3 regions of the Streptomyces sp. NPDC059696 genome follow, and region 1 is predicted to be linked to each of the others. Evidence: riboswitches for the same ligand, from Rfam matches in the RefSeq annotation. Region 1 holds a riboswitch; each other region holds the start of a gene.
What was found. Region 1 has a riboswitch for cyclic di-AMP ahead of ACFV20_RS03820 (M23 family metallopeptidase). Riboswitches for the same ligand answer to the same signal wherever they lie in the genome.
Positions count from the first base shown of each region.

Region 2: another riboswitch for cyclic di-AMP. It lies ahead of ACFV20_RS21120 (M23 family metallopeptidase); the one in region 1 lies ahead of ACFV20_RS03820 (M23 family metallopeptidase).
Region 3: another riboswitch for cyclic di-AMP. It lies ahead of ACFV20_RS28290 (transglycosylase family protein); the one in region 1 lies ahead of ACFV20_RS03820 (M23 family metallopeptidase).

Region 1 is NZ_JBHWFG010000003.1:18,816-28,968, forward strand. Features, by position in the region: gene lhgO (L-2-hydroxyglutarate oxidase) at 1-188, shown strand, start outside; gene trmB (tRNA (guanosine(46)-N7)-methyltransferase TrmB) at 299-1,138, shown strand; gene ACFV20_RS03810 (PrsW family intramembrane metalloprotease) at 1,198-2,571, shown strand; gene ACFV20_RS03815 (aldo/keto reductase) at 2,678-3,622, opposite strand; gene ACFV20_RS03820 (M23 family metallopeptidase) at 3,700-4,734, opposite strand; cyclic di-AMP (ydaO/yuaA leader) riboswitch at 4,746-4,902, opposite strand; tRNA gene ACFV20_RS03825 (tRNA-Met) at 5,220-5,293, opposite strand; gene ACFV20_RS03830 (dihydrofolate reductase family protein) at 5,359-6,489, opposite strand; gene ACFV20_RS03835 (MarR family winged helix-turn-helix transcriptional regulator) at 6,566-7,081, shown strand; gene ribA (GTP cyclohydrolase II) at 7,215-7,856, shown strand; gene ACFV20_RS03845 (MarR family winged helix-turn-helix transcriptional regulator) at 7,975-8,481, shown strand; gene ACFV20_RS03850 (SpoIIE family protein phosphatase) at 8,560-9,633, opposite strand; gene ACFV20_RS03855 (ATP-binding protein) at 9,633-10,076, opposite strand; gene ACFV20_RS03860 (STAS domain-containing protein) at 10,076-10,153, opposite strand, start outside.
Region 2 is NZ_JBHWFG010000018.1:110,261-120,413, reverse strand. Features, by position in the region: gene ACFV20_RS21135 (GNAT family N-acetyltransferase) at 1-1,737, opposite strand, end outside; gene ACFV20_RS21130 (HPr family phosphocarrier protein) at 1,918-2,199, shown strand; gene ACFV20_RS21125 (GntR family transcriptional regulator) at 2,382-3,077, opposite strand; gene ACFV20_RS21120 (M23 family metallopeptidase) at 3,309-4,097, opposite strand; cyclic di-AMP (ydaO/yuaA leader) riboswitch at 4,110-4,274, opposite strand; gene ACFV20_RS21115 (M16 family metallopeptidase) at 4,478-5,866, opposite strand; gene ACFV20_RS21110 (M16 family metallopeptidase) at 5,863-7,206, opposite strand; gene ACFV20_RS21105 (DNA topoisomerase (ATP-hydrolyzing) subunit A) at 7,554-10,010, shown strand; gene ACFV20_RS21100 (CobW family GTP-binding protein) at 10,007-10,153, opposite strand, start outside.
Region 3 is NZ_JBHWFG010000030.1:87,416-97,568, reverse strand. Features, by position in the region: gene ACFV20_RS28315 (protein kinase) at 1-45, shown strand, start outside; gene ACFV20_RS28310 (SurA N-terminal domain-containing protein) at 185-832, shown strand; gene ACFV20_RS28305 (nucleoside triphosphate pyrophosphohydrolase) at 928-1,947, shown strand; gene ACFV20_RS28300 (cytochrome P450) at 2,207-3,532, shown strand; gene ACFV20_RS28295 (transglycosylase family protein) at 3,654-4,628, shown strand; cyclic di-AMP (ydaO/yuaA leader) riboswitch at 4,857-5,023, shown strand; gene ACFV20_RS28290 (transglycosylase family protein) at 5,028-5,729, shown strand; gene eno (phosphopyruvate hydratase) at 6,014-7,303, shown strand; gene ACFV20_RS28280 (septum formation initiator family protein) at 7,426-7,902, shown strand; gene ACFV20_RS28275 (DUF501 domain-containing protein) at 7,956-8,486, shown strand; gene ACFV20_RS28270 (exopolyphosphatase) at 8,483-9,424, shown strand; gene ACFV20_RS28265 (NAD(P)/FAD-dependent oxidoreductase) at 9,846-10,153, shown strand, end outside.

The sequences.
Region 1 (10,153 bases):
ACGACCTGGTACCGACGGCGGCGGGCGTGCGCGCACAGGCGGTCCTCCGTGACGGGACCCTGGTCGACGACTTCCTGATCCGCGAGGGCGCCAGGACCGTCCACGTCCTCAACGCACCGTCGCCCGCGGCCACGGCTTCTCTGCCGATCGGGCGGGAGGTGGCACGGAGGGCACTGAGCGCCCTGTGAGCCGCCCGGGACCCGGCGTCGTCGCTGATGCCGGGCGGGTCCGCGGCCCGGCGGAGCGGGGGACCACCGCCGTCTCCGCCTCCTGCCGCAGCCGTAAAATCAGAGGCACTGTGTCTGAGTCCGCGAACACCCCCGATGTCCAGCGCCCGCACCCGCACACCCCCGGCGTCTCCGTCCGCGGTACCCGGGCCAAGGGAGAGCCGCGCTTCCCCGACGGTCCGAAGGCCGACCCCGCCGGGTCGCACTTCGAGCGGCGGATCCGGAGCTTCCAGCCGCGGCGCAGCCGGGTCACCGCCGGTCAGGCGGACGCGCTGCAGCGCCTGTGGCCCAAGTGGGGCCTCGACATCGACGGCGGCCGGACCCTCGACCTGCGCGAGCTGTTCGGCAACGACAACCCCGTCGTCCTGGAGATCGGCTTCGGCATGGGTGAGGCGACCGCGCAGATGGCCGCCGCCGACCCCGCCACGAACATCCTCGCCGTCGACGTCCACACCCCCGGCCAGGGCAACCTGCTCAACCTCGCCGACCGCAACGGCCTGTCCAACGTCCGCGTCGGCAACGGCGACGCGATCATCCTGCTGCGCGAGATGCTCGCCCCGGACTCCCTCGACGGCCTGCGCGTCTACTTCCCCGACCCCTGGCCCAAGAAGCGGCACCACAAGCGCCGGATCATCCAGCCCGACTTCCTCACCCTCGCCGCCCCCCGCCTCCGGCCCGGCGCGCTCCTGCACTGCGCCACCGACTGGGAGCCGTACGCCGAGCAGATGCTCGAGGTCCTCACGGCGCACCCCGACTTCGAGAACACGCAGGCGGACGGCGGTTTCGCGCCGCGTCCCGACTTCCGTCCGCTGACCCGTTTCGAGGGCCAGGGACTGGACAAGGGACATGTCGTGAACGACCTCCTCTTCCGCCGCGTACAGCACGTGGACCAGCCCCCCGCCGGCGCCTGACCACCCCTGGCACCTCTCCCGCCTGCGGACAGCACCCATCCGTCGTTAGGGTCAATGCCGTGGCCACCAGCCCCCCACATCCGTCGTACCCCGTCGGTCCCACCGACGGCGCATCCTTCGCCGGCTCAGGCACAGCCGGCTCCTCGCGGCACGCCCACTGGTGGCACCGCCCCTGGGTGCGCTACGGCGCGCTGAGCACGCTCCTCGCGATATCCGGCCTGGTCATCCTCGCCCTGGTCCGTGAGGAGACCGGCACGGAGGGGTTCCTGGTGGGGCTGGGACTGGCCGTCCTGCCGGTGCCCCTGCTGATAGCCGCGTTCCGCTGGCTGGACCGGGTCGAACCGGGCCCCTGGCGGAACCTGGTGTTCTGCTTCGCCTGGGGCGCCTGCGCGGCGGCGCTGATAGCGATCGTCGCCAACAGTTTCGCGACGAGATGGATCGCCACGGCGACGGCGGACCCGTCCAGCGCGGACACCCTCGGCGCGACGGTGATAGCGCCGGTGGTCGAGGAGTCGGCCAAGGCGGCGGCCGTGCTCCTGGTGTTCCTGTTCCGGCGCCGCGACTTCACCGGCATCGTCGACGGCGTCGTCATAGCCGGCGTGACCGCCACCGGCTTCGCCTTCACCGAGAACATCCTCTACCTCGGCACCGCCTTCGGCACCGACCAGCTGACCGGGGGCAGCGGTATCGCCTCCGTCACGGCGGCGACCTTCTTCGTGCGGATCATCATGTCGCCGTTCGCGCATCCGCTCTTCACGGTCCTCACCGGCATCGGCTTCGGCATCTCCGCGCTCTCGGCGGCCCGCCGACCCGTCTTCCCGCTGTCCGGGCTGCTGCTCGCGATGGGCATGCACGCCATGTGGAACGGCTCGTCGGCGTTCGGCGAGTACGGCTTCTTCGCCGTGTACGCGGCGTTCATGGTGCCCATCTTCGGGCTGCTGACGTGGCTGGTGATCTGGACGCGGCAGCGGGAGCTGAAGACCATCCGGGCCGAGCTGCCCGCCTACACCGTGGCCGGCTGGCTGACCCCGGCCGAGCCGTACGCGCTCGGCTCGATGCGGGCCCGGCGGATCGCCCGCCAGTACGCCCGCCGCCACCTCGGCAGGGCGGCGGCCCGGGAGGTGGCCCGGTACGAGGCGTACGCGACGTCCCTGGCGTTCCTGCGGCACCGGGCCCGGCGGGGCGGTGCCCGGGCGGACTTCGCCGTACGGGAGGGGGAGCTCCTCGGCGAACTGTGGCGGCGCCGGGAGGTGTCCCGCCCCGCGCTGGACCACGCGGCGCGGATCACCGCCCCTCCGGTCCCGGTGGCGGCCCCGCCCTGGCCGGTCCACGGCGTGTACGGCTACGGCTACGGCTACGGCTACGGCTACGGCTACGCCCACCAGCCGACCCGGCCGACGCCGTACCCGGCGTACAACCCGTACCGCTCCTGACCCCGACCCGGACCAACCCCCCGGCAGCCGACACCACAGCCCCTGCCACTCCCGGGCCCTGCCCAGCCCGAACCCCAAGACCTCGGCGGCCGGCGCCGCAGTCCGCTCAGGCCGAGGCCTCGGTCAGTCGCTCGATCTCCGTCTCCGTCAGCGTCAGCTCTCCGACGCCGACCAGTGCGGGCAGCTGCTCCACCGTCCGCGCGGAGGCGATCGGCGCCACCACGGTCGGCTGGGCGGCGAGCCAGGCGAGGGCCACGGTGGCGACGGGCACGTCATGGGCTCCGGCGATCTCGTCGAGGGCTGCGAGCACCCGCCGCCCCCGCTCGGTCTCCAGATGCTTGGCGGCACCGCCCGCCCGCGCGCTCTCCACCGTCGTACCGGGCCGGTACTTGCCCGTCAGGAAGCCTGAGGCGAGCGCGTAGTACGGCACGGCCGCGAGGCCGGCCCGCTCGGCGAGGTCCTGGAGCTCGCCCTCGTAGGTCTCGCGGGAGACCAGGTTGTAGTGCGGCTGGAGGGCGACGTACCGGGCGAGGCCCTCGCGGTCGGAGAACTCCAGGGACTCCCGCAGCCGCTCGGCGGAGATGTTGGAGGCGGCGATGTGCCGCACCTTCCCGGCCTTCACGAGGGCGTCGAGCGCGCCGATGATCTCCTCGACGGGCACGTCGGGCTGATCGAAGTGCGTGTAGTAGAGGTCGATGTAGTCGGTGCGCAGGCGTCGCAGGGAGGCGTCGGCGGCGGCCGTGATGGTCGCGGCGGACAGTCCCCGGAACTCGGGGTGCTGGCTGACCTTCGTGGCGACGACGACGTCGGAGCGGTTGCCGCGAGCTTCGAGCCACGTGCCGAGGATGGTCTCGGACTCCCCGCCCCGGTTGCCGTCGGCCCAGGCCGAGTAGACGTCGGCGGTGTCGACGAAGTTGCCGCCGGCGGCGGTGTACGCGTCGAGGACGTCGAAGGACCGGGCCTGGTCGGCGGTCCAGCCGAAGACGTTGCCGCCGAGGGCGAGGGGGAAGACCTCGAGGTCGGAGGAGCCGAGCTTGCGAAGAGAAGTCATGCCCGGTGTCAACGACCGGACGGGAGGATCTCATTCCGCAACGGCTGCGGAACTCCCGTGGACACCGCGCGTGCCGCTTACGGGTTCAGTCCCTTGCCGCGCAGCCAGGCCATCGGGTCGATACCGCTCGCGGAGCCGCCGGAGTGGACTTCGAGGTGCAGGTGCGCCCCGGTGACGTTGCCGGTGGCGCCGACGCGGCCGATCACGTCGCCGGTGCTGACCTTCTGGCCGACGCTGACGCCGATGGAGGACTGGTGCGCGTACCAGATCTCGGTGCCGTCATCGAGGGTGAGGACGGTCTTGTAGCCGTAGGAGCCGTTCCAGCCCGCCTCGGTGATGGTGCCGCTGTGCACGGCCTTGATCGGCGTGCCCGTGGGGGCGGCGAAGTCCAGGCCGGTGTGGTAGCCGGAGGACCAGTAGGCGCCGGCCTGGCCGAACGTCGAGGTGAGGGTGTACGAGGAGGTCGGCAGGGTGAACTGCTTGGCGAGGGTGGCGAGCCGCTCGGCCTCGGCCTTCTTCCTGGCCTCCTCCTCCGCCTTCTTCTTGGCCTCGGCGGCCTTGGCCTTGGCTTCCTGCTCCGCCTTGGCGACGGCTTCCGCCGCGGCCTTCTCGGCGGCGGCCGCGGCGTCCTGCGCGGCCTTGGTCTCGATCTGCTCCTGCTGGTGCTCGACCTGGGCCATGATCCGGGCGCGCAGCGCCTCGCCGGCACCGGAGGTGCCCTCGGCCTGCTCGGTGGCCGCCGTGGCGGTGCCGAGGCTGCTGAGCGGGGTGGCGGAACCTTCGGGGGTGTCGTCGTCCGAGATGAGGGAACCCACCGAGGGCAGGTCCGGAACGGAGATGGACACCGGGGGCTTGCCGGTCTGGGCACTGGCCATGCCGCCGGCTCCCACGGCGGCTATGACGCCTACGCCCAGGACGGTGGAGCTGCGGGCGAGACCTCCGCCGCGCTGCTTGGTGACGCGATGCCGGCCGCGGACGGGACGGATGGACTCCTCGGTGGGGTTCCACTCCTGGAACGGGCCCTCGTCGGTGCGCTGACCGCCGTAGCCGAAGGTGTCGTTCTCGCGCTTCGGCGCGTACGGGGCCGTGGGGGCAGGCCGGTTGGACGCCACGTGGGCGTGCTCCTTTCCTTCCTTCTCGCCTACCGGGTTAGCTGACGGGTTCGGAGCAGGAAGGTCTCCTACGCGCGTATACCTGCCGTGCTTCCACGGTGGTATCCGCCCGATTCACCCCAAGTGGTGGTTCCCCGGTTCCCTTTCGGGATTCGGCGCGTGCGCACGGAGCCGCCTTCTGTGACGGCTGGGACGACCGCGCTGCGTTATCGAACGTTAATGGAGGCGCGGGGGGTATTCCAGCGATTCCGCTTGATCATTAACCTTTTTCGCGCGGACTTACCTGCCATGACCGGTTTAAATCGGGCGAGTTGACCACCGTGCAGGTGACCGGCGGGTTTTGACGGTGTGTCAGTTGTTATGCGGAACGGGACGGTTCGCTCACCGACCGTAGCGAGCCACCGGGCAGCCTCGGAACCACCGGGCAAGCCCCCGGAAAACACCGAGGGCCGGAACCCTTTCGGATTCCGGCCCTCGGCCTTCAGTAGCGGGGACAGGATTTGAACCTGCGACCTCTGGGTTATGAGCCCAGCGAGCTACCGAGCTGCTCCACCCCGCGTCGTTGTGTCACCAGTGTACGCCATCCGCGGGACCGCTCGCACACACCCTCCGTCCGGCCCGTACTCAGCGCACCAGGTGGCGGTTCGGGGCCTTGGCCCGCTCCTGGTGTTCCGGCAGGACGAGGACCTCCACTCCCCGGGCCGCCAGCAGGCCGCTGCCGTCGGCGTCCGCCACGAAGGTGTCCGGCTCGCGCCAGGCCGTGACGACCCGCCGGACGCCCGCGTCGAGGATCAGCCGGGCGCAGGGCGCGGGCCGGGAGGCGCGGCGGGCGCACGGCTCCAGGCTGCTGTACACCGTCGCGCCGGGCAGGCGCGGGTCGGCGGGGTCGAGCTTCGCGAGGGCCGCCTCCTCGGCGTGCACCACCGGGTCGCCGCCCTCGCGGGAGTGGCCGCGGGCCAGTTCCGTGCCGTCGGCGGCGACGACGACCGCACCCACGCTGAACGCCGTGTCCGACGGCGGGCAGTGCTCGGCCAGTTCACAGGCGAGGGCCAGCCAGTGGTGGTCGGCGGCGGCGGGCAGGGGGCCGGTGCCCGGGGCGGTCGGTTCGTAGCGCATCAGGACGACGTCCTCGATCCGCCGCGACTCCAGCAGCCGGAGGCGGCCGCCCTGGTAGCCGCCCGGGCCGAAGAGGCGGGGCGCCCGGGGGTCGCCCACGAAGAGCGGGGCGAGGACCAGCTGGAGTTCGTCGGCCAGACCCTGGGTGAGGAGCTGGGTGTGGATCAGGCCGCCGCCCTCGACCATGAGCCGCCCCACGCCCCGGACGTCGTGCAGGTGCGTGAGCAGCCGCCGCCAGTCCAGCTCGGTGCCGAGCGGGACGACGTCGGCGGCGAGGCCGAGCGCGCGGGCGCGTCGGGCACCCCGGTCGGTCGTGTAGAGGAGCTTCTCGTCGCCGGTGTGCCAGAAGCGGGCGTCCGGGTCGAGGTCGCCCGAGCCGCTGACGGTGACCTTCAGGGGGTACTCGGGTTGACCCGCGGCCGTGCGGGCGGCCCGGCGCCGCTCCGAGTTCACCAGCAGACGCGGGTTGTCGGCGCGGAGGGTGCCGGCGCCGACCAGGATCGCGTCGACGCCGGCCCGGACCTCGTCGACCCGGTCGAAGTCGGCCGGACCGGACAGCAGCAGCCGGTCGGGTCCGGTGTCGTCCAAGTAGCCGTCGAGGGAGACGGCGGCGGACAGCAGGACGTACGGGTGAGGCATCGGTGCTCCGCGGCTGGTCGGGACGGCGGGACGGACAGGGCTTGGTTCAAGTTTGAAACAAACCTACACTGGCGGCATGACGACTCGCTGGCTCACCCCCGAGGAGCAGCGCGCCTGGCGCGCCTACATCGCCGCCTCGCTGCTCCTGGAGGACGCGATCGACCGGCAGCTCCAGCAGGACGCCGGCATGCCGCACCTGTACTACTCCATCCTGTCCGTCCTGTCGGAGTCCCCGGAACGGCGGCTGCGCATGACCGACCTCGCCGAGCGGCTGAAGATCACGCGCAGCCGGCTGACGTACGCGGTCACCCGGCTGGAGAAGGACGGCATGCTGCGGCGCGAGGCCTGCCGGTACGACAAGCGCGGCAGCATCGCGGTGCTGACCGACGAGGGGTTCGCCGTGCTGGAGCGGGCGGCGCCCGGGCATGTCGAGACCGTGCGCAGCGCCCTGTTCGACCGGCTCAGCGAGGAGCAGGTGAGCCAGCTGGAGGAGATCTCCGCGGCGATCGCGCAGGGCCTCCAGGAGGACGGGCCGCGTGCGGCGGCGGACGACGTGCCGTGGCGGCGGAGATCTTCACCCAGCTGTTCGTGACCCGCGTCACACCCAGCGGAATCCTCGTTGCTTCAAATTTAAAGCACGAGTAGGGTTCCAGGCGTGGATCTGCTTCAAATCTGAAGCAGTGCGGCTGTGCAGCCGAACAGGAAACGGACCCCGGAGGCCCCGTATGCCCGACACTCCCGCCGTCGTCGCCACCCCGCGCTCGCGCGTCCGGGTCCCGCTGCGCTTCCACGACGGCTACGAGGCGGACGCCGAGCTCGTCACGTTCTACGGGCTGGCGGACGGCCGGGAGCACGTGGCCGTGGTCCTCGGAGAGCCCGGCCCGGTCCCGCTGGTGCGGCTGCACTCCGAGTGCCTGACCGGGGACGTGTTCGGCAGCGCCCGCTGCGACTGCGGCCCGCAGCTGCGCGAGGCGGTCGAGCGCATCGCCGAGCGCGGCGGCGTCCTCCTCTACCTCCGCCAGGAGGGCCGCGGCATCGGCCTGTACAACAAGCTCGACGCCTACGCCCTCCAGGACGAGGGGCTCGACACGTACGAGGCCAACGCGGCGCTGGGGCTGCCGGAGGACGCCCGCGACTACACCGCGGCGGCCCAGATGCTCCGGGCGCTGGGCATCGGCGAACTCGACCTGCTCTCCAACAACCCGGACAAAGCGGACCAGTTGCGGTCCCTGGGCGTCGGCGTCCGCGACCGGGTCCCCACCGGCGTCTTCACCACCGCCCACAACGTCCGCTACCTGCGCGCGAAAGTCCTCCAGACCCAGCACACGCTGCCGCTCGCGGCGCTGGCGGAGCTCAACGCGGGCTGATCGGCGGTCGGTCCGGACGGGCGCTGAACCGGGCTGCTTGCCCTTCGGTTCATCGGGTACAGCCTTTGCAAGAGGGCGACCTCATCAGTACCCGTGCGTTTATGGAAGTGACCGTTTCGTGACCGATCTCGGCGGCCCCGGCAACCACCGGGCGAGGGGACCGGGCGAGGGCCCGGAGGCCGTCGCAGCGCAGATCGCCGATGCCGTGGAGAGCCTGGTGGCGCTGTGGTCGGTCGCCGCCCAGGAGGCGTCCCTGCGGCTGTCACCGCACCAGTTGCGGGCGTTGCGCACCGTGCAGGCCGCACCCGGGCTGAATCTCACGGCCCTGGCGGACGGCCTGGACATCGGTCTCCCCACGGCCAGCCGCCTCTGCGACCGTCTGGCCGCGGCCGGCCTGCTGGAACGGGCCCCGCATCCCGACACCCGCCGCGAAGTTCAACTGTGGCTCACGACACATGGACACCACGTCCTGGGCGAGGTCGCCGGCCGCCGCGTCCAGGCCCTGACCGCGGCACTGGCGGCCATGAAGCCCGCGGAACGGGCGGCGCTGAGCAGGGGGTTGCGGGGCTTCCTCATGGCCCGCACCACGCTGCCGTCGGACACCGGCAGCCCGAAGGACCGCTGAGAAACCGCCCCCCGGCAGCACCCGCCACCGCCAGGCCTCACCCACCCGAACCCTCGCCACACCCGCCGCCGGCAGGCCTCACGTGCCCGAGCCGTGGTGGCTTTCGCCTCCTGCGGTGAGGACCGCCACGCAGGTGTCGTCCCGCACCGGGCGGGCCGCGCTGCCCGCGTCCCGGAGTACCACCGTGGCGGCCACCGCCGGGTCGCAGCCGGGCAGGACGCCGTCGTCGGGCGGCGTCCAGCGGCTGGGCAGACCGTCGCTGTGCAGCACCAGCAGACTGCCCGGGTGCCACGGCACGCGCTGCACGGGCACCGACGCCGGCGCCTGCGCGCCCACGATGCCCGGGTGGGACAGCAGCGGCTTCCACGCACCGTCGGTCCGCAGCCGGGCACCGACGTTGCCGATCCCGGCAAAGCTCAAACGCTCTTCCCGCAGGTCCAGTTGGGCCACGGCGACGGCCGCGCCCCGGGTGGGGCGAAGAGCCCGGCCCAGACTCCGCAGGATCTCCGCCGGCGGCAACTCGCCCAGGCCGCGCAGCCCCTCCACCGCCGCGGTGGAGGCCTCGGCGGCCTTCTCCCCGTGGCCGAGCCCGTCGGCGAGCAGCAGGGTCAGACGGTCACCGCTGCGCACCCGGCCCCAGGCGTCCCCGGAGTGCTCGGCCCTGCCGAGGGACACGTTGACGCCCCCGGCGCGCGGCCCGGCCGGAGGCGGCCCCTGGTTGCGGACGGCCGGCTCATGGCCGATGCGGGCCATCACGACGGTGCCCCGGCCCGGCGCGCTGTGCAGGTCGAAGTCGTTCGCTATGCGCCGGCACGTCCCGAGCCCGGCGCCCAGCGAGGCGGCGACGGTCGTGGTGTAGCCGTCGCGCATCGCCGCCGCGACGTCCGGGATGCCGGGTCCGTGGTCGAGCGAGACGAGCTGCACGACCGGCCGGCGGTCGCCGTCGTGCGCGCGCTCCACGAGGTTGATCAGCACCCGCCCGCCCTCGGCGTGCCGCAGCAGGTTGGTCGCCAGTTCCGTCGCCACGAGCGCGGCGGTCGCGGTCCGGTTCGCGGGCAGGCCGGCGCAGGCGCTGGCCTCCTCGGCCGCCACCCGCACGTCCCGTACCCGCGTCGAGTCGTCCTCCACCGGCACGTCCCAGACCCTGCTCATCACGGCACCGTCCGGGAGGGCGGCACGACGGTGGCCCAGGCGGTGACGGTGACGGTGGTCCCCTCACCGGGCCGGCTGTCCACCTCGAACTCCTGCACCAGCCGCTTGGCGCCGCTCAGGCCGAGCCCGAGGCCGCCGCCGCTGGTGTAGCCGTCGGTGAGCGCCTGGTCCAGGTCGCGGATGCCGGGCCCGGTGTCGACGAAGGCCAGCCGCAGTCCGCGCGACGACGCGGCCTCCAGCGGGGTGATCTCCACATGGCCGCCCCCGCCGTGGACGAGGGTGTTGCGGGCCAGTTCGCTCGCCGCCGTGACGAGCTTGGTCTGCTGCACGAGCCCGAAGCCGAGCTCGGCTGCGGCCTGCCGGACCTGCTGCCGCACCCATGCCAGATCGGCGTCCGAGCCGATCGGCAGGCTGGCCGGACCGGCATGGCGGGAAGCCTGCATCATGGACTCCCCTCACCCCGGCGCGTGGTGACGCCGAGGAGCTCCATCGCACGTTCGACGTCCAGGGCCGTTTGCAG
Region 2 (10,153 bases), on a different contig from region 1:
GCCCTCCCCCACCGCCGGTATGGCGGTGACGACGACGGCGTCGCACCGGTCGTCGGCCAGCGCGTGGGACAGGGCCGTGTGGAAGTCGGCCGCGGAGGCCGCCGTGGTGAGGTCCTGCGGAGGGTGCGGCCTGAGGCCCTCGGCCAGGCACGCGTCGTACGTCAGCAGGCCGAGTGACTCGGAGTTGCCGAGGATCGCCACCCTGGGCCCGGCGGGCAGGGGCTGGCGGGCGAGGAGCAGGCCCGCGTCGACCAGCTCGGTGATGGTGTCGACGCGGATGACACCGGCCTGCCGCAGCAGCGCCGACACGGTCGCGTGCGGAAGCCGGGTCGCCCGCACGGCGTGCCCCTGGGGAGCGGCGCCGTGGCGTGCGCCCTGGACGACGACCAGGGGCTTGGCGGCGGCCGTACGGCGGGCGAGACGGGTGAACTTGCGGGGGTTGCCGATGGACTCCAGGTACATGAGGACGACGTCGGTGTCGGGGTCCTCGTACCAGTACTGCAGGACATCGTTGCCGGAGACGTCGGCGCGGTTGCCGGAGGAGACGAAGGTGGAGACGCCGGTGACGCCCGTGACGCCGCCGCCGCGCCGGTGCAGCCGGGACAGCAGGGCGACGCCGATGGCGCCGGACTGGGCGAACAGGCCGATCCGGCCCGGGCGCGGCACCTCGGGGGCGAGGGAGGCGTTGAGGCGTACCCGGGGTGAGGTGTTGATGATGCCGAAGGCGTTGGGGCCGATGATCCGCATGCCGTACGTACGCGCGTGCCGCACCAGGGCGCGCTGGCGTTCGCGCCCCTCGGGGCCGCTCTCGGCGTACCCGGCGGACACCACGACCAGCCCCTGCACGCCGTGTTCGCCGCACTCGGTGACGACCTCGGGGACGTGCTCGGCGGGGACGGCGACGACCGCGAGGTCGACCGGGCCGTCGATGTCCCGCACCGAACGGTGGGCGGGTACGCCGTCGAGCTCCTTGTGCCCCTCGGGGAGGGCCTTGTTCACCGCGTACAGGCGGCCGGTGAAGCCCGCGTCCCGGATGTTGCCCAGGACGCTGCGGCCCACGCCGCCCGGTGTGCGGCCGGCGCCGATGACGGCGACCGAGCCGGGGGCCAGCAGCCGCTGCACCGAGCGTGCCTCGGCGCGGTGTTCGCGCGCGTACTGCACGGCGAGGGAGCGGTCGGTGGGTTCGAGGTCGAACTCCAGACGGACGACGCCGTCCTCGAAGCTGCGCTTCTGGGTGTAGCCGGCGTCCGTGAACACCTTGATCATCTTGGTGTTGGCGGGCAGCACCTCGGCGGCGAAGCGGCGGATGCCGCGCTCGCGGGCGACGGCTCCGATGTGTTCGAGCAGGGCGGAGGCGACCCCGCGGCCCTGGTGGGCGTCCTGCACGAGGAAGGCGACCTCGGCCTCGTCGGCGGGTGCGGACGCGGGCGTTCCGTCTGCGCCGATCCGGTCGTAGCGTACGGTGGCGATGAACTCGCCGCCGACCGTGGCCGCGAGTCCCACCCGGTCCACAAAGTCGTGGTGCGTGAAGCGGTGGACGTCCTTGGCGGACAGGCGAGGGTACGGCGCGAAGAAGCGGTAGTACTTCGACTCGTCGGAGACCTGCTCGTAGAAGCTGACCAGGCGATCGGCGTCATCAACGGTGATGGGCCGGATGCGCGCGGTGCCTCCGTCGCGCAGCACCACGTCGGCTTCCCAGTGGGCGGGATACTCGTGCCGGTCCGGCGAGGTCTGCATGGGCCCCAGAGTACGGCTAGCGCCTGACAACGGCGCGAGGCAGTCTGTGGAGGGCGTCAGTCGGGTCGAGGCCGCGATCCGACGGCACCTTCCGGAGCGGAACGACAGGACCGCTCCGGGTGGGCTTCACCATATGGGAAACTGGTCTAGACAACCCTGAACACCGAAGGGCAGCAACACATGGCTGAGCGCCGCGTCAACGTCGGCTGGGCCGAGGGCCTCCACGCCCGCCCCGCCTCCATCTTCGTCCGAGCCGCCACGGCCGCAGGCGTCCCGGTGACGATCGCCAAGGCTGACGGCAACCCCGTCAACGCGGCCTCGATGCTGGCCGTCCTGGGCCTCGGCGCCCAGGGGGGCGAGGAGATCGTCCTCGCCTCCGACGCCGAGGGCGCGGACGCCGCCCTCGACCGGCTGGCGAAGCTGGTCTCCGAGGGTCTCGAGGAACTGCCCGAGACCGTCTGATTTCCCCGGCGCCCGATCCGGCGCACAGTGAAGGGCTCGTCCGAATTCACCGGGCGGGCCCTTCGCCATTGGCGATCGTCAGGGAGAAGCGATTTCCGCGGCCAGGCAGCGGAAATTAATCCCACGAGAACACACGTCGAAGAACTCGGGGAATTTCCCCCTCTTTGTATACGGCCGCCGTGTTAATGCCGCAGGCTCTCCGTGTTTACGGCATGTTGCGATTTCCTCACGCGATCGGCCCGTTCCGCCGCGGGGCCGATCCGCAGGCGGTGCGCTCCGGTCGCGCGCTCGATGTGCAGCGCCGTGACCGCCCGCGCGCGCTCGCCGTCCCCACGCGCCACCGCGTCCACGATCGCGCCGTGCTCCGTCCAGGACTCCACCGGGCTGAGCGGCGCCTCCACGGCGTACATCCACGTGATCTTGTGGCGGAGCTGGGTGAGCATCGAGGTCAGGGCGGGGCTGCCGGAGGCCTGGGCGAGCGTCTCGTGGAACCACACGCCCAGGGAGCGCAGGTCGTCGCTGGTGCCGCGACGGGCCCGGTCCTGGCCCAGGCGGACCAGGCCGCGCAGGACCTTCAGATGCGCCTCGGTGCGGCGCTGGGCGGCTCGGGCCGCACCGAGCGGCTCCAGGAGCATCCGCATCTCCAGCAGGTCGGCCGCCTCCTGCTCGGTGGGTTCGGCCACGCACGCGCCCGCGTGCCGGCGGGTCACCACGAAGCCCTCGGCCTCCAGCGTGCGCAGCGCCTCCCGGACCGGTACCCGCGAGACGCCGTATCGGCGGGCCAGGAGTTCCTCGGTGAGCCGGCTGCCGCGCGCGTGGACCCCCGCGACGATGTCGTCCCGGATGGCGGTGCACACCGAGTGCGCGGGAATACGCATGACCGACCTCCGCTTAATCCCCGTGAAACGCCGGCGAGCGGCGCGTGTTCCGTGACTCTATTGCAATGAGCCGGAATTTCCGACGGCCAGCGGGAATCCATGGATATTTTTTGGACAGCGGACATCCGAGGAGCCGCCCGGAGGCGACCGGGGTGCCGTCACGCGGTGCGCGAACGCCGAAAGCCCCGGCTCGGGGAGCCGGGGCTTTCGAAAACGGCGACGAGCTTCCGGTCAGAGGCTGACGCCGTGCGAACGGAGGTAGGCGACCGGGTCGATGTCCGAGCCGTACTCGGGGCTCGTACGGGCCTCGAAGTGCAGGTGCGGGCCGGTGACGTTGCCGGTCGCGCCGGACAGGCCGATCTGCTGGCCGGGGGTGACCTTCTGGCCGACCGAGACGCCGATGGACGACAGGTGGCCGTACTGGGTGTACGTGCCGTCGTTCATCTTGATCACGATGTTGTTGCCGTAGGAGCCGCCCCAGCCGGCCTCGACGACCTCGCCCATGCCGACCGCGTGGACGGAGGTGCCGCTGGCGGCGTGGAAGTCCACGCCGGTGTGGCTGCCGGAGGACCACAGACCGCTGCTGGCCTTGTAGGCGGTGGACACGTACGAGCCGGAGATCGGGGCCACGAAGGCGTTGAGGCGCTTGCGCTCGGCCTCGCGGGCGGCGCGCTCCTTGGCCGCACGGGCCTTCTCGGCCGCCTCCTTGGCCCGCTCGGCCACCTCGGCGGCCCGCTTGCGGGCGGCCTCCTCGGCCTTCTGCTTGGCGGCGGCCTCCTCGGCGGCCTGATGCTGCGCGACGGCCTGGGCGTCGATCTGCTGGGCGACGGTGTCGCCCATGGTGACGACCGGGGTGAGACCCGTCTGCTCCGCGCTGGGCTCGGCGGCGAAGGCCGCGGGGGCCGCCACGGTGCCGATCACGCCGGTGGTGGCGAGGGCCGCCACGCCTGCCGCACGGGCGGTGCCGCGCTGGATCCTGCTGGGACGCCGGTGCTTCCCGGTGGCGCGAGTGAACGCCATGTGGTGGCTGATCCTTTCCTTCCCTCTCGCCTACCGGGTTAGCTGACGGGTTCGGAGCAGGAAGGTCTCCTACGGGCTCCCTCGCGGCACGCGCGGGAGTCCGATTCACCCCAGGGACTGCGGTGGGTCCCCGGCTCCCCTGGCTCGCGCCGTACGGGGACTCGGCGATGACTGTCCGGTGCCGCGGGCGCGGCGCACTGCCTGACGAACAGCCCGGACGACGCTAAGCGGCGCCGCTTTCAATTCCCAAACGAATCCCGGCTTTTGTAGCGCATCCCACAGGTCAGACAGGCAACTCCCATACCAATTCGGGCACAAAGGGACCCTGGTGCCTTCAAAGACATCCAGGGCCCCTGCGCGTGCCTGCCGCTCCTCGGCTGCTACTCGGCGGAGACGACGGTGACTTCGCCGATGCCGAGGGCCTCCACGGGGGCCTTGATCTGCGCCGCGTCACCGACGAGGACCGTCACCAGGCGGTCCACCGGGAAGGCGCTGACGGCCGCCGCGGTGGCCTCCACGGTGCCGGTCGCAGCGAGCTGCCGGTACAGCGTGGCCTGGTAGTCGTCGGGCAGGTGCTGCTCGACCTGGTCGGCCAGCGTGCTCGCGACGGCCGCCGCCGTCTCGTACTTGAGCGGCGCCACGCCGACCAGGTTCTGCACGGCGACGTCCCGTTCGGCGTCGGTCAGGCCCTCCGCGGCCAGGGTGCGCAGCACCGTCCAGAGGTCCTCCAGGGCGGGGCCGGTGTTGGGGGTGTCCACGGACCCGCTGATGGCGAGCAGCGCGGCACCGGTGCCGTCCGGGGCGGACCGGAGGACCTGGCCGAACGCCCGGACGCCGTAGGTGTAGCCCTTCTCCTCGCGCAGGACGCGGTCCAGGCGCGAGGTGAGGGTGCCGCCCAGGCAGTACGTGCCGAGCACCTGCGCCGGCCACACGCGGTCGTGCCGGTCGGGACCGATCCGGCCGATCAGCAGCTGCGTCTGGACGGCGCCGGGGCGGTCCACGATGACGACCCGGCCGGTGTCGTCGGCGGTCACCGGCGGCACCGGCCGCGGCTCCGCCGGGGAGCCCGTCCAGGCGCCCAGCGTGTCCGCGAGCAGGGCGTCGAGGTCGATGCCCGTGAGGTCGCCGACGACCACGGCGGTGGCGGTGGCGGGACGGACGTGCTTCTCGTAGAAGGCGCGTACGGCCGCGGAGTCGATCGCGGCGACGGTCTCCTCGGTGCCCTGCCGCGGCCGCGACATGCGGGAGTCCGCCGGGAACAGCTCCTTGGAGAGCTCCTTCGCGCCGCGGCGCGAGGGGTTGGCCAGCTCGTGCGGGATCTCGTCGAGGCGGTTGTTCACCAGCCGCTCGACCTCGCTGTCGGCGAACGCGGGCGCCCTCAGGGCGTCGGCGATCAGCCCCAGCCCCTTGGCGAGCCGGGAGGCCGGCACCTCCAGGCTGAGCCGGACACCGGGGTGGTCGGCGTGCGCGTCGAGGGTGGCGCCGGCACGCTCCAGCTCGGCCGCGAAGTCCTCGGCGGAGTGCTTGTCGGTGCCCTCGGAGAACGCCCGGGCCATGATCGTGGCCACACCGTCGAGGCCGGCGGGCTCGGCGTCCAGGGGGGCGTCGAGCAGCACCTCCACGGCGACGACCTGCTGGCCGGGGCGGTGGCAGCGCAGCACCGTCAGGCCGTTGCCGAGCGCGCCGCGCTCGGGGGCGGGGAAGGCCCACGGCTTGGCGTCGCCCGCCTGCGGCCGGGGGTGGAAGTCCATCGTGGCGAGCTCGGTCACCGGGCCGCCTCCTCGTTCTCGTCCTGGTCGGCGGGGGTTGCGGGGGCGGTCGGCTCGTAGACGAGGACCGCACGGTTGTCGGGCCGCAGGCGGGCCTTGGCGACCTCCTGGACCTCCTCCGGCGTGATCTCCAGCACGCGCTGGACCGCGGTCAGGGCCAGCTGCGGGTCGCCGAACAGCACGGCGTACCGGCACAGTTCGTCGGCGCGGCCCGCGACCGTGCCGAGCCGGTCCAGCCACTCGCGCTCCAACTGGGCCTGGGCGCGCTCCATCTCCTCGGCCGTGGGGCCCTCCTCGGCGAACCGGGCGAGCTCCTCGTCGATGGCGGTCTCGATGACCGGAACCTCCACGTCACCGGAGGTCTTCACGTCCAGCCACCCCAGGGAGGGCGCCCCGGCGAGCCGCAGCAGGCCGAAGCCGGCCGCCACGGCCGTGCGGTCGCGGCGCACGAGGCGGTTGTAGAGGCGGGAGGACTCGCCGCCGCCGAGGACGGTGAGGGCCAGGTCGACCGCGTCGCACTCCCGCGTGCCGTCGTGCGGCAGGCGGTAGGCGGCCATCAGGGCACGGGCCGGGACCTCCTCCTCGACGACCTCGCGCAGCTGCTCGCCGATGATCTCCGGCAGCGAGCCGTCGCGGGGGGCGGGCTTGCCGTTGTGGCCGGGGATGGAGCCGAAGTACTTCTCGACCCAGGCGAGGGTCTGCTCCGGGTCGATGTCGCCGACCACGGACAGCACGGCGTTGTTCGGCGCGTAGTAGGTGCGGAAGAAGGCGCGCGCGTCCTCCAGCGTCGCCGCGTCCAGGTCGGCCATCGAGCCGATCGGCGTGTGGTGGTACGGGTGGCCCTCCGGGTACATGAGGGCGGTCAGCTTCTCGAAGGCGGTGCCGTACGGGACGTTGTCGTAGCGCTGGCGGCGCTCGTTCTTGACGACGTCGCGCTGGTTCTCCATCGACTCGTCGTCGAGCGCGGTCAGCAGCGAGCCCATGCGGTCGGCCTCGAGCCAGAGGGCGAGCTCCAGCTCGTGGGCGGGCATGGTCTCGAAGTAGTTGGTCCGCTCGAAGCTGGTCGTGCCGTTCAGCGAGCCGCCCGCGCCCTGGACGAGCTCGAAATGACCATTGCCCTTGACCTGCGCGGAGCCCTGGAACATGAGGTGCTCGAAAAGGTGAGCCAGGCCGGTACGCCCCTTGACTTCATGGCGTGAACCGACGTCGTACCAGAGGCACACCGCCGCGACGGGGGTCAGGTGGTCCTCGGAGAGCACCACGCGCAGGCCGTTGGCCAGGCGGTGCTCGGTCGCTGTCAGGCCTCCGGAGCCTGCCTGGGCTGTGGCCGTGTGACCCATGGGCATGTACGTCCCCTCGATCGCTGAGCGGTTGTTCGGACCGCGGATTTCTGCCGGTCCTGCCACTGTATGCAAGCGTGCGGAGCCCTGGTGAAGTTCCCGGCGGCGACCTCGCCCCGCAGCACGGGATGCGCCCCGGACCGGGTCGCGGTCCCGGTTGTCAGTGCGGCGGTCCACAATGGTCGGCGTCAGTTCTCGTTCACGCTTCAGCATGAGCGAGCCGAAGGGCGCGCCGGTGATGAACGGCGAGCGCGCGCGGAGGCCCGAAGTCCGAGCACGATCGGCCTCTCATCACCGGCATCAGTGCCCGTAGGCGAGCGACCAGGAAACAGAAGGAGCCGGCAGCGATGGCCCGCCGCAGCACGAAGACCCCGCCGCCCGACGACTCGTACGAGGAGCGGATCCTCGACATCGACGTCGTCGACGAGATGCAGGGCTCCTTCCTCGAGTACGCGTACTCGGTCATCTACTCCCGCGCCCTGCCGGACGCACGCGACGGCCTCAAGCCGGTGCACCGCCGCATCGTCTACCAGATGAGCGAGATGGGCCTGCGCCCCGAGCGGGGGTACGTCAAGTGCGCCCGCGTGGTCGGCGAGGTGATGGGCAAGCTGCACCCGCACGGCGACGCGTCGATCTACGACGCCCTCGTGCGCATGGCCCAGCCCTTCTCGATGCGGGTCCCGCTGGTCGACGGCCACGGCAACTTCGGCTCGCTGGGCAACGACGACCCGCCGGCCGCCATGCGGTACACCGAGTGCCGGATGGCCGAGGCCACGAGCCTGATGACGGAGTCCATCGACGAGGACACCGTCGACTTCAACCCCAACTACGACGGCCAGGAGCAGGAGCCGGTGGCCCTGCCCGCCGCCTTCCCGAACCTCCTGGTCAACGGCGCCTCGGGCATCGCGGTCGGCATGGCCACGAACATGGCGCCGCACAACCTGCGCGAGGTCATCGCCGCCGCCCGCCACCTGATCAGGCACCCCAACGCCGATCTCGACGCCCTGATGAAGCACGTCCCGGGCCCCGACCTGCCCACGGGCGGCCGCATCGTCGGCCTGTCCGGGATCCGGGACGCCTACGAGTCCGGCCGCGGCACGTTCAAGATCCGGGCGACGGTGTCGGTGGAGCCGGTGACGGCCCGTCGCAAGGGTCTCGTCGTGACGGAGCTGCCGTTCACGGTCGGCCCCGAGAAGGTCATCGCCAAGATCAAGGACCTGGTCGGGTCGAAGAAGCTCCAGGGCATCGCCGACGTCAAGGACCTCACCGACCGCGAGCACGGCCTGCGTCTGGTGATCGAGATCAAGAACGGTTTCGTGCCGGAGGCGGTCCTGGAGCAGCTCTACAAGCTGACGCCGATGGAGGAGTCCTTCGGCATCAACAACGTGGCGCTGGTGGACGGCCAGCCGCTCACCCTGGGGCTCAAGGAGCTCCTGGAGGTCTACCTCGACCACCGCTTCAACGTCGTACGGCGGCGCTCGGAGTTCCGCCGCGGCAAGAAGCGGGACCGGCTGCACCTGGTCGAGGGTCTGCTGACGGCCCTGCTCGACATCGACGAGGTCATCCGCCTGATCCGCTCCAGTGAGAACTCCGCGCAGGCCAAGCAGCGCCTGATCGAGCAGTTCTCGCTGAGCGAGGTGCAGACGCAGTACATCCTGGACACGCCGCTGCGCCGTCTCACCAAGTACGACCGCATCGAGCTGGAGGCCGAGAAGGACCGGCTCACGGCGGAGATCGAGGAGCTGACCCGGATCCTCGACTCGGACGCGGAGCTGCGCAAGCTGGTCTCCTCCGAACTGGCCACGGTCGCCAAGAAGTTCGGCACCGACCGGCGTACGGTCCTGCTGGAGTCGGGCGGTGCCCCGGTGGCGGCCGTGCCGCTGCAGGTGGCCGACGACCCGTGCCGGGTGCTGCTGTCCTCCACGGGCCTGCTGGCCCGCACGGCGAACGGCGAGCCGTTCGCGAAGGAGGCCGGCGCCAAGCGCGTGAAGCACGACGTGATCGTCTCGGCGGTGCCCGCCACGGCCCGCGGCGAGGTGGGCGCGGTCACCTCCGCGGGCAGGCTGCTGCGGCTGAACGTGATCGACCTGCCCCAGCTGCCCGAGTCGCTGCCCTCACCGAACCTCGCGGGCGGCGCCCCGCTGGCGGAGTTCGTCTCCCTGGAGGACGACGAGACGGTGGTCTGCCTGACCACGCTCGACGAATCGTCGCCGGGCCTGGCACTGGGCACGGCCCAGGGCGTCGTCAAGCGCGTGGTGCCGGACTACCCGGCCAACAAGGAAGAGCTCGAGGTGATCACCCTCAAGGAGGGCGACCGGATCGTCGGCGCGGTCGAGCTGCGCACCGGCGAGGAGGACCTGGTCTTCATCACCGACGACGCACAGCTGCTGCGTTTCCAGGCGGCGCAGGTCCGCCCGCAGGGCCGTCCGGCCGGTGGTGTGGCGGGCGTCAAGCTCGCCGAGGGCGCGAAGGTCATCTCGTTCACGGCGGTGGACCCGGCCGTGGACGCCGTGGTCTTCACCGTCGCGGGCTCGCGGGGCACGCTGGACGACTCCGTCCAGACGACGGCCAAGCTGACCCCCTTCGACCAGTACCCGCGCAAGGGCCGCGCCACCGGCGGTGTCCGCTGCCAGCGGTTCCTGAAGGGCGAGGACTGCCTGTCCCTGGCCTGGGCGGGGCCCGCCCCGGCCCTGGCGGCGCAGAAGAACGGCACACCGGCCGAGCTCCCGGAGATCGACCCGCGCCGCGACGGCTCGGGGGTGTCCCTGGCGAAGACGGTGGCGGTCGTGGCCGGGCCCGTCTAGGCCGGGTCGGTCCAGGCCGGGTCGGTCCAGGCCGGGTCGGTCCAGGCCGGGTCGGTCCAGGCCGGGTCCGCGCCGTCGTCCTCGGGATGGCGCACGTACCGCAGGACGCCCCACATGCCGTGCTCGTCGGCGTGTGGGGCGTC
Region 3 (10,153 bases), on a different contig from region 1:
GAGATCCGCCGGACGCTCCAGTGGCTGGGGCAGGTCCGCGGCTGACGGGCGACCCGGAGGCGCGGCGGTGCCCGAAGTCCCGGTGAATCGTTGGTCGAATGGGTTGGCCAGAGCCTGGTCACTGCCTACCATCGATCACCGCAAGACCTTGTGCACCGTCGCACAAACTCCTCAGGAGGTCTCCTTGCACCGCCGCCGTCGCACCGCGCTCGTCCTCACCGCCGCGATCGCCGCCGCGGCACCCCTGCTCACCGCCTGCGGGAACGACGCGCATCCCGGCGCGGCGGCCGTGGTGGGCGGACAGCGCATCACCGTCTCCCAGCTGGACGAGCGGGTCGGCGAGGTCCGCGCGGCCCAGCGGGCGGCCGTGCAGGACCAGGCCCAGTACCAGCAGGCCATCGCCCGGACCGGCACCCTCACCCGCGACACCCTGCACACGATGGTCCTGGACCGGGTGCTGCACCGCGCCGCCCAGGACGCCGGGGTGACGGTCTCCCGCAAGGAGGTCCAGGCGATGCGGTCCGGCCTGGAGCAGCAGGCCGGCGGCGCGAAGGGTCTGGAGACGACCTGGCTCCAGCAGTACGGGATCCCGCCGCAGCGCCTCGACGAGAACCTCCGCTTCCAGCTGGAGGCCCAGAAGCTCGCCGAGAAGCTCGGCACGAGCACCGACCGTCCCGAGTTCTGGAAGGCCCTCTCCGACGCCTCCAAGGACCTGAACGTCGACCTCAACCCCCGCTACGGCACCTGGGACGTCCAGAAGAGCAGCCGCGCCGACGCGAAGACACCCTGGGTCCGCGACGTCACGGCGGCACAGACGCAGCAGGGCATGTAAGCAGGCGGGGGCCGCCGCCCCTGCGGCGGCCCGCCCTCCACCGCCCCCTGTGGACAACTTCGGGTGCTGTCCGTGGCGTGGGATAGCTTCGAAGCGTGAACGCCAACAGCCCCGAAGCCACCCCGGGCCCCGAGCGGACCGCTCCCGACGCGGCCGCCCCGCCCGGCCGCGTCGTCCTGCTCACCACCAGCCACCGCGTCGCCCCCGGCCTGCTGTCCTGGCCGGCCTGGCAGGCCCTGCACGAGGCCGACCGGGTGCTCTGCGCGGACGGCACGCACCCACAGCTGCCGTATCTGCGTGAGGCCGGGATCGACGTCGCCGAGGCGTCCCCGACCGCGCAGGAGCTGGTCGACGCCTGCGCCGGCGGGCACACGGTGGTCGTCGTGGCGACGGGCGAGGGCGAGCCGGCCCTGACCGACGGCCTGGCCCGCCTCGCCGGCACCGGCCGCGTCGCCATGCCCGAGCTGGAGCTGCTGCCGGCCTCCTACGACCTTCCCGGCGCCCGGCTCCTGGACCTCGTCCAGGTCATGGACCGCATCCGCGCCGAGTGCCCCTGGTCCTCGCAGCAGACCCACGAGGGCCTGGCCAAGTACGGCATCGAGGAGGCGTACGAGCTCGTCGAGGCGATCGAGGAGGGCGACCGCGACGAACTGCGCGAAGAGCTCGGTGACGTCCTCCTCCAGGTCGTCTTCCACGCCCGCATCGCCGAGGAGGGCCGCCCGGAGGACGGCGAGGACCCCTTCTCCATCGACGACGTGGCCGGCGGCATCGTCGCCAAGCTGATCCACCGCCACCCGCACGTCTTCGGCGACGCGACGGCCACCACCCCCGAGGAGGTCAAGGAGCACTGGCTGCGCACCAAGGCGGTCGAGAAGCAGCGCACCTCGATCACCGAGGGCATCCCCCTCGGCCAGCCCGGCCTCGCCCTCGCCGCCAAGCTGGCCTCCCGCGTCCGCACCGCCCGCCTGGACATACCGCTCCCGCCCGTCGAGGGCATCGGCTACGACCTGCTGGCCCTGGCCGTGCGTGCCGAGTCGGAGGGCGTCGACCCGGAGGCGGCCCTCAGGGCGGCGGCCCGCGCGTACCGCGACGCGATCCGCCAGGCGGAGGGCTAGACACCCGCCCGGTCGTGCGGATCGCGCCGGCATCTCGGACGCCGAGCCCGGACGCCGAGAGCCGGACGCCGGACGCCGAGCAGGGACGCCGTGCCCGGACCCCGAGCCCGGACGCCGGGCAGGGACGCCGGGCAGGGACGCCGTGCCCGGACGCCGAGCCCGGACGCCGGGCCGGACGCCGAGAGCCCGGACGCCGTGCCCGGACGCCGTGCTCGGACGCCGGGCAGGGGTGCCGCTCGAAGCCGGATACCGTCGACGTGTGACCGACCAGCACAGCCCCAGCCCGCCCCCGCCGGCCCCCGACCTCTTCACCTGGGAGTTCGCGAGCGACCCCTACCCCGCCTACGCCTGGCTTCGCGAGCACAGCCCCGTGCACAGGACGCGGCTCCCGAGCGGTGTGGAGGCCTGGCTGGTCACGCGGTACGCCGACGCCAAGCAGACGCTCGCCGACCCCCGGCTCTCCAAGAACCCCGCGCACCACGACGAACCGGCGCACGCCAAGGGCAAGACGGGGATCCCCGGCGAGCGCAAGGCCGAGCTGATGACGCACCTGCTCAACATCGACCCGCCGGACCACACCCGGCTGCGGCGGCTCGTGTCCAAGGCGTTCACACCCCGCCGGGTCGCCGAGTTCGCGCCACGGGTGCAGGAGCTCACCGACACCCTCATCGACGGCTTCGCGGCCAAGGGCTCCGCCGACCTGATCCACGAGTTCGCCTTCCCGCTCCCCATCTACGCCATCTGCGACCTGCTCGGCGTCCCGCGCGAGGACCAGGACGACTTCCGCGACTGGGCGGGCATGATGATCCGTCACCAGGGCGGGCCCAGGGGCGGTGTGGCGCGGTCGGTGAAGAAGATGCGCGGCTACCTCGCCGACCTCATCCACCGCAAGCGCGAGGCGCTGCCGGCCGAGCCAGCCCCCGGTGAGGACCTCATCTCCGGCCTGATCCGCGCCTCCGACCACGGCGAGCACCTCACCGAGAACGAGGCGGCGGCCATGGCCTTCATCCTGCTGTTCGCCGGTTTCGAGACGACCGTCAACCTGATCGGCAACGGCACCTACGCACTGCTCACCCACCCCGGGCAGCGCGCCCGGCTCCAGGCGTCCCTCGCCGCCGGGGAGAGCGCCCTCCTGGAGACCGGCGTCGAGGAACTCCTCCGCTACGACGGCCCCGTCGAACTCGCCACCTGGCGCTTCGCCACGCAGTCCCTCACCCTCGGCGGGCAGCGCATCGAGGAGGGCGACCCCGTCCTCGTCGTCCTGGCCGCCGCGGACCGGGACCCGGAGCGGTTCGCCGACCCGGACGTGCTGGACCTCTCCCGCCGCGACAACCAGCACCTCGGATACGGCCACGGCATCCACTACTGCCTCGGCGCCCCGCTCGCCCGCCTGGAGGGCCAGACCGCGCTCGCCACGCTCCTCACCCGCCTCCCGGACCTCCGGCTGGCCGCGGATCCGGCCGAGCTGCGGTGGCGCGGCGGTCTCATCATGCGCGGGCTGCGCACTCTGCCGGTGGAATTCGCACCGGCGGCGCCGGCGGCACCGGTAGCCCCGGGCGGACGTGACGAAACATCAGACCTGTGATCTTCACGTGATCTACGCGGCATGAACTTGTGACAAGTGATCGACTGCCGATACGTTCACCCATCAACGCGGCGGGGAATCACGCCGCGTCGGTCACTGCTGTCTCGCGAAAGGTCTCCGTATGCTCTCCGGGAACGGTCGGCACCGTCGCCCCCGCCAGGCTCCGGCTCTCCTCGTGGCGGCCGGAGTGACCGGCTCCGCCATCGCGATCCCCCTCCTCGGGGCCTCCGGCGCCAGCGCGGCCGACGGCACGACCTGGGACCGGGTCGCGGACTGCGAGACCGGCGGCGCGTGGAGCCAGAACAGCGGCAACGGCTACTACGGCGGTCTGCAGTTGTCCCAGGAGGACTGGGAGAACCACGGCGGTCTCGACTACGCCGCGAGCGCCGACCTGGCCAGCCGCTCCCAGCAGATAGCCGTGGCCGAGAGAGTCCTCGCCGACCAGGGGGTCGGCGCGTGGCGCACCTGCGGCCTGCTCTCCGGCCTGGAGCAGGGCAAGGGGACGGGGTCATCCGAATCATCGGACTCGTCCGACTCGTCCGACTCGTCCGGCGAAGTGGACTCGCCCGGTTTGCTCGACTCGCTCGGTTCGTCCCCTTCGGGCGACGCGTCCCCGTCCCCCTCGTCGTCGGCTGACGGGTCGTCGGACGCGAAGGGCAAGGGCGCCGATCCGGACAAGTCGCCCGAATCAGGATCGTCGCAGGGCCGCCAGTCCGACGACTCCTCGCCGGCCCCCTCCGAGAGTGGCGCGTCCGACACGTCGCGGTCCGCGGGCGGCTCCTCGAAGTCGGCCGACACCGGCTCCGGTCGCCACCGCGGCCCCAGCGCCGACGAGACGCAGGGCGCCGAGGACGGCCGTACGGGTGAGTCGGCGGGACGTCACGCCTCGCGCGGTGACGACAGCTCCCGTGAGGCCTCCGAGGGTGCCTACATCGTGGGTGTCGGCGACAGCCTCTGGTCCATCGCCGACTCCCTTGAGGTCAGCGGCGGATGGCACGCGCTCTACGAGGGCAACGAGAAGGCCGTCGGCGCCGACCCGGACCTCATCCTCCCCGGTGAGAAGCTCACGGTCGAGGGCGAAGCGGACGAGAAGTAGCGGTTCGGGCAGTGCGGAAACCGGGGCGGAAGTCGCCCCGAAACCGCGCGAGTTAGCGTCCTGATTCGCGACTGATGTCCTGTTTGGGGCCCGTGAGAGATAGATCTCAGAAGCCCTGATCGTCTTTGAAATTCCGTCGATCGCGTGTCTACGGTCGTGACCGCTCGCCACCGCGAGCCCCGGCTGCCGCAACGCCGAATCCTGCCAGCGGCCGCACGGGAACAGTCGTCGCGTCAAGCGCCGTAGGCAGGAGCGGGGGACCCAAGGTAGGTGCCCGACCGGCAGGTTGTGCCGGAAGGGCTTGGGGTGAAGCCGTGTCCCGGGAGGGACGCGGCCGGGCAACTCAACCGGCCCGAACCCGACAGCTCACCTCGCAGGCGTCGGTGAGGGGATCCATCCATGCTGTTTTCCGGCAAGGGCAAGCACCGTCGTCCGTCCAAGGCCACCCGCGCCGCCGCGCTCGCCGGTGTCACCGGTGTCGCCATCGCCGCCCCGCTGATGGCGGCCGGCAACGCCTCCGCCGCCACCGCCTCCGAGTGGGACGCCGTCGCCCAGTGCGAGTCCGGCGGCAACTGGTCCATCAACACCGGCAACGGCTACTACGGCGGTCTGCAGTTCTCCGCCTCCACCTGGGCCGCGTACGGCGGCACCCAGTACGCCTCCACCGCCGACCAGGCCAGCAAGGACCAGCAGATCCAGGTCGCCGAGAAGGTCCTGGCGAGCCAGGGCAAGGGCGCCTGGCCGGTCTGCGGCAAGGGCCTGTCGAGCGCCGGCTACACCGGCAGCGGTTCCTCCAGCGACTCCGGCAGCTCCGCGCAGAGCCAGCAGAGCCAGCAGAGCACCGAGTCCCGCGAGACCCAGGAGCAGCCGGCCTCCCGCTCCGACGAGCGCCCGGCGGCCAAGAAGACCGTCACCACCCCGACCGGCAAGAAGGTCAAGAAGGGTGACGGCGAGTACAAGGTCGTCAAGGGTGACACCCTCAGCTCGATCGCCGCGGACCAGAAGGTCAAGGGCGGCTGGGAGAAGCTGTTCGAGCTGAACAAGGACATCGTCGAGGACGCCAACCTCATCTACCCGGGCCAGCAGCTGCACCTGAAGTAAGCAGCGGCCCACGCCGGACCCCGCGGGGTCCGGCCCACCCGGACCCCCGGGTCCACGGGCTCCCCGCCCCGGTGCGTCACCCCCCGTACGCACCGGGGCGGGGTTTTTTCGGCAACGGGCTTTGTTCCGTTCGGAAACAATTTACGCTCGGTTCTGTCCATGGGGTGGGCGACCCGGTGGCCGATCGCCCCGGGCCGGTTAGGCTCATGTCGCGAGCCACCGGGCCCGCACCTCGCCGGGTCCGCGCGACCCGCGTACCGCGTCACATCAAGAAGGAGATGCTCGTGCCGTCCATCGACGTCGTCGTAGCCCGGGAAATCCTGGACTCCCGAGGCAACCCCACGGTCGAGGTCGAGGTCGGCCTCGACGACGGCAGCACCGGTCGTGCCGCCGTCCCGTCCGGCGCCTCCACGGGCGCCTTCGAGGCCATCGAGCTCCGCGACGGCGACTCGAACCGCTACCTCGGCAAGGGCGTGGAGAAGGCCGTCCTCGCCGTCATCGAGCAGATCGGCCCGGAGCTGGTCGGCTATGACGCCACCGAGCAGCGCCTGATCGACCAGGCGATGTTCGACCTGGACGCCACCGACAACAAGGGCTCCCTCGGCGCCAACGCCATCCTCGGCGTCTCGCTCGCCGTCGCCCACGCCGCCTCCGAGGCCAGCGACCTGCCGCTGTTCCGCTACCTGGGCGGCCCCAACGCGCACCTGCTGCCGGTGCCGATGATGAACATCCTGAACGGCGGCTCGCACGCCGACTCCAACGTGGACATCCAGGAGTTCATGATCGCCCCGATCGGCGCGGAGTCCTTCTCCGAGGCCCTGCGCTGGGGCGCCGAGGTCTACCACACGCTGAAGAAGGTCCTGAAGAGCAAGGGCCTGGCCACCGGCCTCGGCGACGAGGGTGGCTTCGCCCCGAACCTCGGCTCCAACCGCGAGGCCCTCGACCTCATCCTCGAGGCCATCAAGGAAGCCGGCTACACCCCCGGCGAGCAGATCGCCCTGGCCCTCGACGTCGCCGCCTCCGAGTTCTACAAGGACGGCTCCTACACCTTCGAGGGCAAGACCCGCTCCGCCGCCGAGATGACCGAGTACTACGCGGAGCTCGTCGACGCGTACCCGCTCGTCTCCATCGAGGACCCGCTGTTCGAGGACGACTGGGAGGGCTGGAAGACCATCACCGCCAAGCTCGGTGACAAGGTCCAGCTCGTCGGCGACGACCTGTTCGTCACCAACCCCGAGCGCCTCGCCCGCGGCATCGAGGAGGGCGCGGCCAACGCGCTGCTCGTGAAGGTGAACCAGATCGGTTCCCTCACCGAGACCCTGGACGCCGTCGAGCTGGCCCAGCGCAACGGCTTCAAGTGCATGATGTCCCACCGCTCCGGCGAGACCGAGGACGTCACCATCGCCGACCTGGCCGTCGCCACCAACTGCGGCCAGATCAAGACCGGCGCCCCGGCCCGCTCCGAGCGCGTCGCCAAGTACAACCAGCTGCTGCGCATCGAGGAGATCCTCGACGACGCCGCGGTCTACGCCGGCCGCAGCGCCTTCCCGCGGTTTCGCTCTGCGAACCAGTAAGCACGGCAAGGGCTGAACCCGGCGGGTCAAGCCTGAGCCAGTCGTACGTACGTCCCCGTACCCGGTCCCGTACCGTGTCCGGGGACGTACGCGCGTAGGACGGTGGAGCGGGAGGCGGACAGATGGCCGTGAAGGACCGGGACCGGTTCTCCACCGCGACCAGGATCCGGTTGCTCGGAGAGCAGACCGCGGCCCGGGTCTACCGTTCCCAGACCAGGCGCCAGGCCCGCCGCTCGCGGCTGACCGGCCGGGCCGCGCTGCTCGCCCTGGTGATGTGCTCGCTGATCGTGGCCCTGGCCTACCCGATGCGGGAGTACGTCTCGCAGCGCGCCGAGATCGACGACCTGCAGCGCGAACAGCGGCAGGCCCGCGAGCGCGTCGAGCGGCTGCGCGACCTGAAGGCGCGCTGGCAGGACGACGCGTACGCCGAGCAGCAGATCCGGCAGCGGTTGCACTACGTGATGCCGGGGGAGACGGGCTTCATCGTCGTCGACCCGCACGCGGCGCGGCAGTCGCGCACCGACCTGGGGGCGGCCGACCGCCCCTGGTACACCAACGTCTGGGACGGGGTCGACAAGGCCGACGCCGCCGACCGGTGACCCGAGCCCCAGCCAGTGACCTGAACCCAGAGAAAGACAGCCTGAAGACAGTCATGGAAACGCCCCCGCCGACCACCCCGCGCACCGAGCCGACCGACGCCGACGTCGAGGCCTTCAAGCAGCAGCTCGGTCGGCCCCCGCGCGGCCTGCGCGCGATCGCGCACCGCTGCCCGTGCGGACAGCCCGACGTCGTCGAGACGGCCCCCCGCCTGCCCGACGGCACGCCCTTCCCCACGCTGTACTACCTGACGTGCCCGAAGGCGAACTCGGCCATCGGCACGCTGGAGGCCAACGGCGTGATGAAGGAGATGACCGAGCGGCTCGGCTCGGACCCGGAGCTGGCCGCCGCCTACCGTGCCGCGCACGAGGACTACATCCGGCGCCGTGACGAGATCGAGGAGCTGAAGAACTTCCCGAGCGCGGGCGGCATGCCGGACCGGGTGAAGTGCCTGCACGTCCTGGTGGCGCACTCGCTGGCCGCGGGGCCGGGGGTGAACCCGCTGGGCGACGAGGCGCTGGCGATGCTGCCGGAGTGGTGGCGCAAGGGCACCTGTGTGACGACCGCCGAGGAGGACGCCCAGTGACCCGTGTCGCCGCCGTGGACTGCGGTACGAACTCCATCCGGCTGCTGGTCGCCGAGGCCGACCCGCGGACGGGAGAGCTGACCGACCTGGACCGCCGGATGATGGTCGTGCGGCTCGGGCAGGGCGTCGACCGCACCGGCCGGCTCGCCCCCGAGGCGCTGGAGCGGACCTTCGCGGCGTGCCGCGAGTACGCCGCGATCATCAAGGAGCACGGCGCCGAGCGGCTGCGGTTCGTGGCGACGTCGGCCTCCCGGGACGCCGAGAACCGGGACGAGTTCGTCCGCGGCGTGCTGGACATCCTGGGCGTGGAGCCCGAGGTGATCACCGGGGACCAGGAGGCCGAGTTCTCCTTCACCGGCGCCACCAAGGAGCTCGCCGGGGACGACCGCCTCCCCAGGCCTTACCTGGTCGTGGACATCGGCGGCGGCTCGACCGAGTTCGTCGTGGGCGACGACCACGTCCGGGCGGCCCGTTCGGTGGACGTCGGCTGTGTCCGCATGACCGAGCGGCACCTGGTCCGGGACGGCGTGGTGAGCGACCCGCCCTCCGAGGAGCGGATCGCGGCGATGCGGGCCGACATCGAGGCGGCCCTCGACCTGGCCGAGCAGACGGTTCCGCTGCGCGAGGCGCGCACCCTGGTGGGCCTGGCCGGCTCCGTGACGACGGTGTCGGCGATCGCGCAGGGGCTGCCGGGGTACGACTCGCAGGCCATCCACCACTCCCGCGTCTCCTACGACCGGGTCCGCGAGATCACCGAGTGGCTGCTGCGCTCCACGCACGCCGAGCGGGCGGCCGTGCCCTCCATGCATCCGGGCCGGGTCGACGTGATCGGGGCGGGCGCCCTCGTCCTGCTGGCGATCATGGAGCGGATCGGGGCACGGGAGGTCGTGGTGAGCGAGCACGACATCCTCGACGGCATCGCGTGGTCGGTGGCGTAGCCCGCTTCTGAGCAGGCATGGATCACGAATGAGCGTCGCCCGGGGGGTCTGGCGGACCTCCCGGCGACGGCCCGTCGGAAAAGTTCGTGAAGTTCTTCACAAGGAATTCGGCCCTCCCGGGCGACGAGAGGGGCCTCGTTGACCCGTCCGGGGGCTGAACGGCCCTTTGAACATGTTCAGAAGCATGGTATGGAGGTGCCCGGGAGGGTGCTCCGGGCGGTGCTCGCGGAGTGCCTCACGGAGGCTCCCGCGGCGCAGAGAGGCAGCTCACGCGGCCTTGACATCGGTCCGGGGTGCATAAACGGGCCCGATTGTCACCATGACATGGATCACGCGGGCCGCGGAGGATAGCACACACCCCACCCAAGCTTGTGAAGGGGCGCACGAGCCACCCCCCTGAGGCGGGTGGATACTCGATGGCATGAGCACCACGGAGCGTCCCAGGATCCTCGTAGTAGGCGGTGGGTACGTAGGCCTGTACGCAGCTCGGCGCATCCAGAAGAAGATGCGCTACGGCGAGGCGACCGTCACGGTCGTCGACCCCCGGTCGTACATGACCTACCAGCCCTTCCTCCCCGAAGCCGCCGCCGGCAACATCTCCCCGCGCCACGTCGTCGTCCCGCTGCGACGCGTGCTGCCCAAGGCGGAGGTGCTGACCGGCCGGGTCACCACCATCGACCAGGACCGCAAGGTCGCCACGGTCTCCCCGCTGGTCGGCGAGGCCTACGA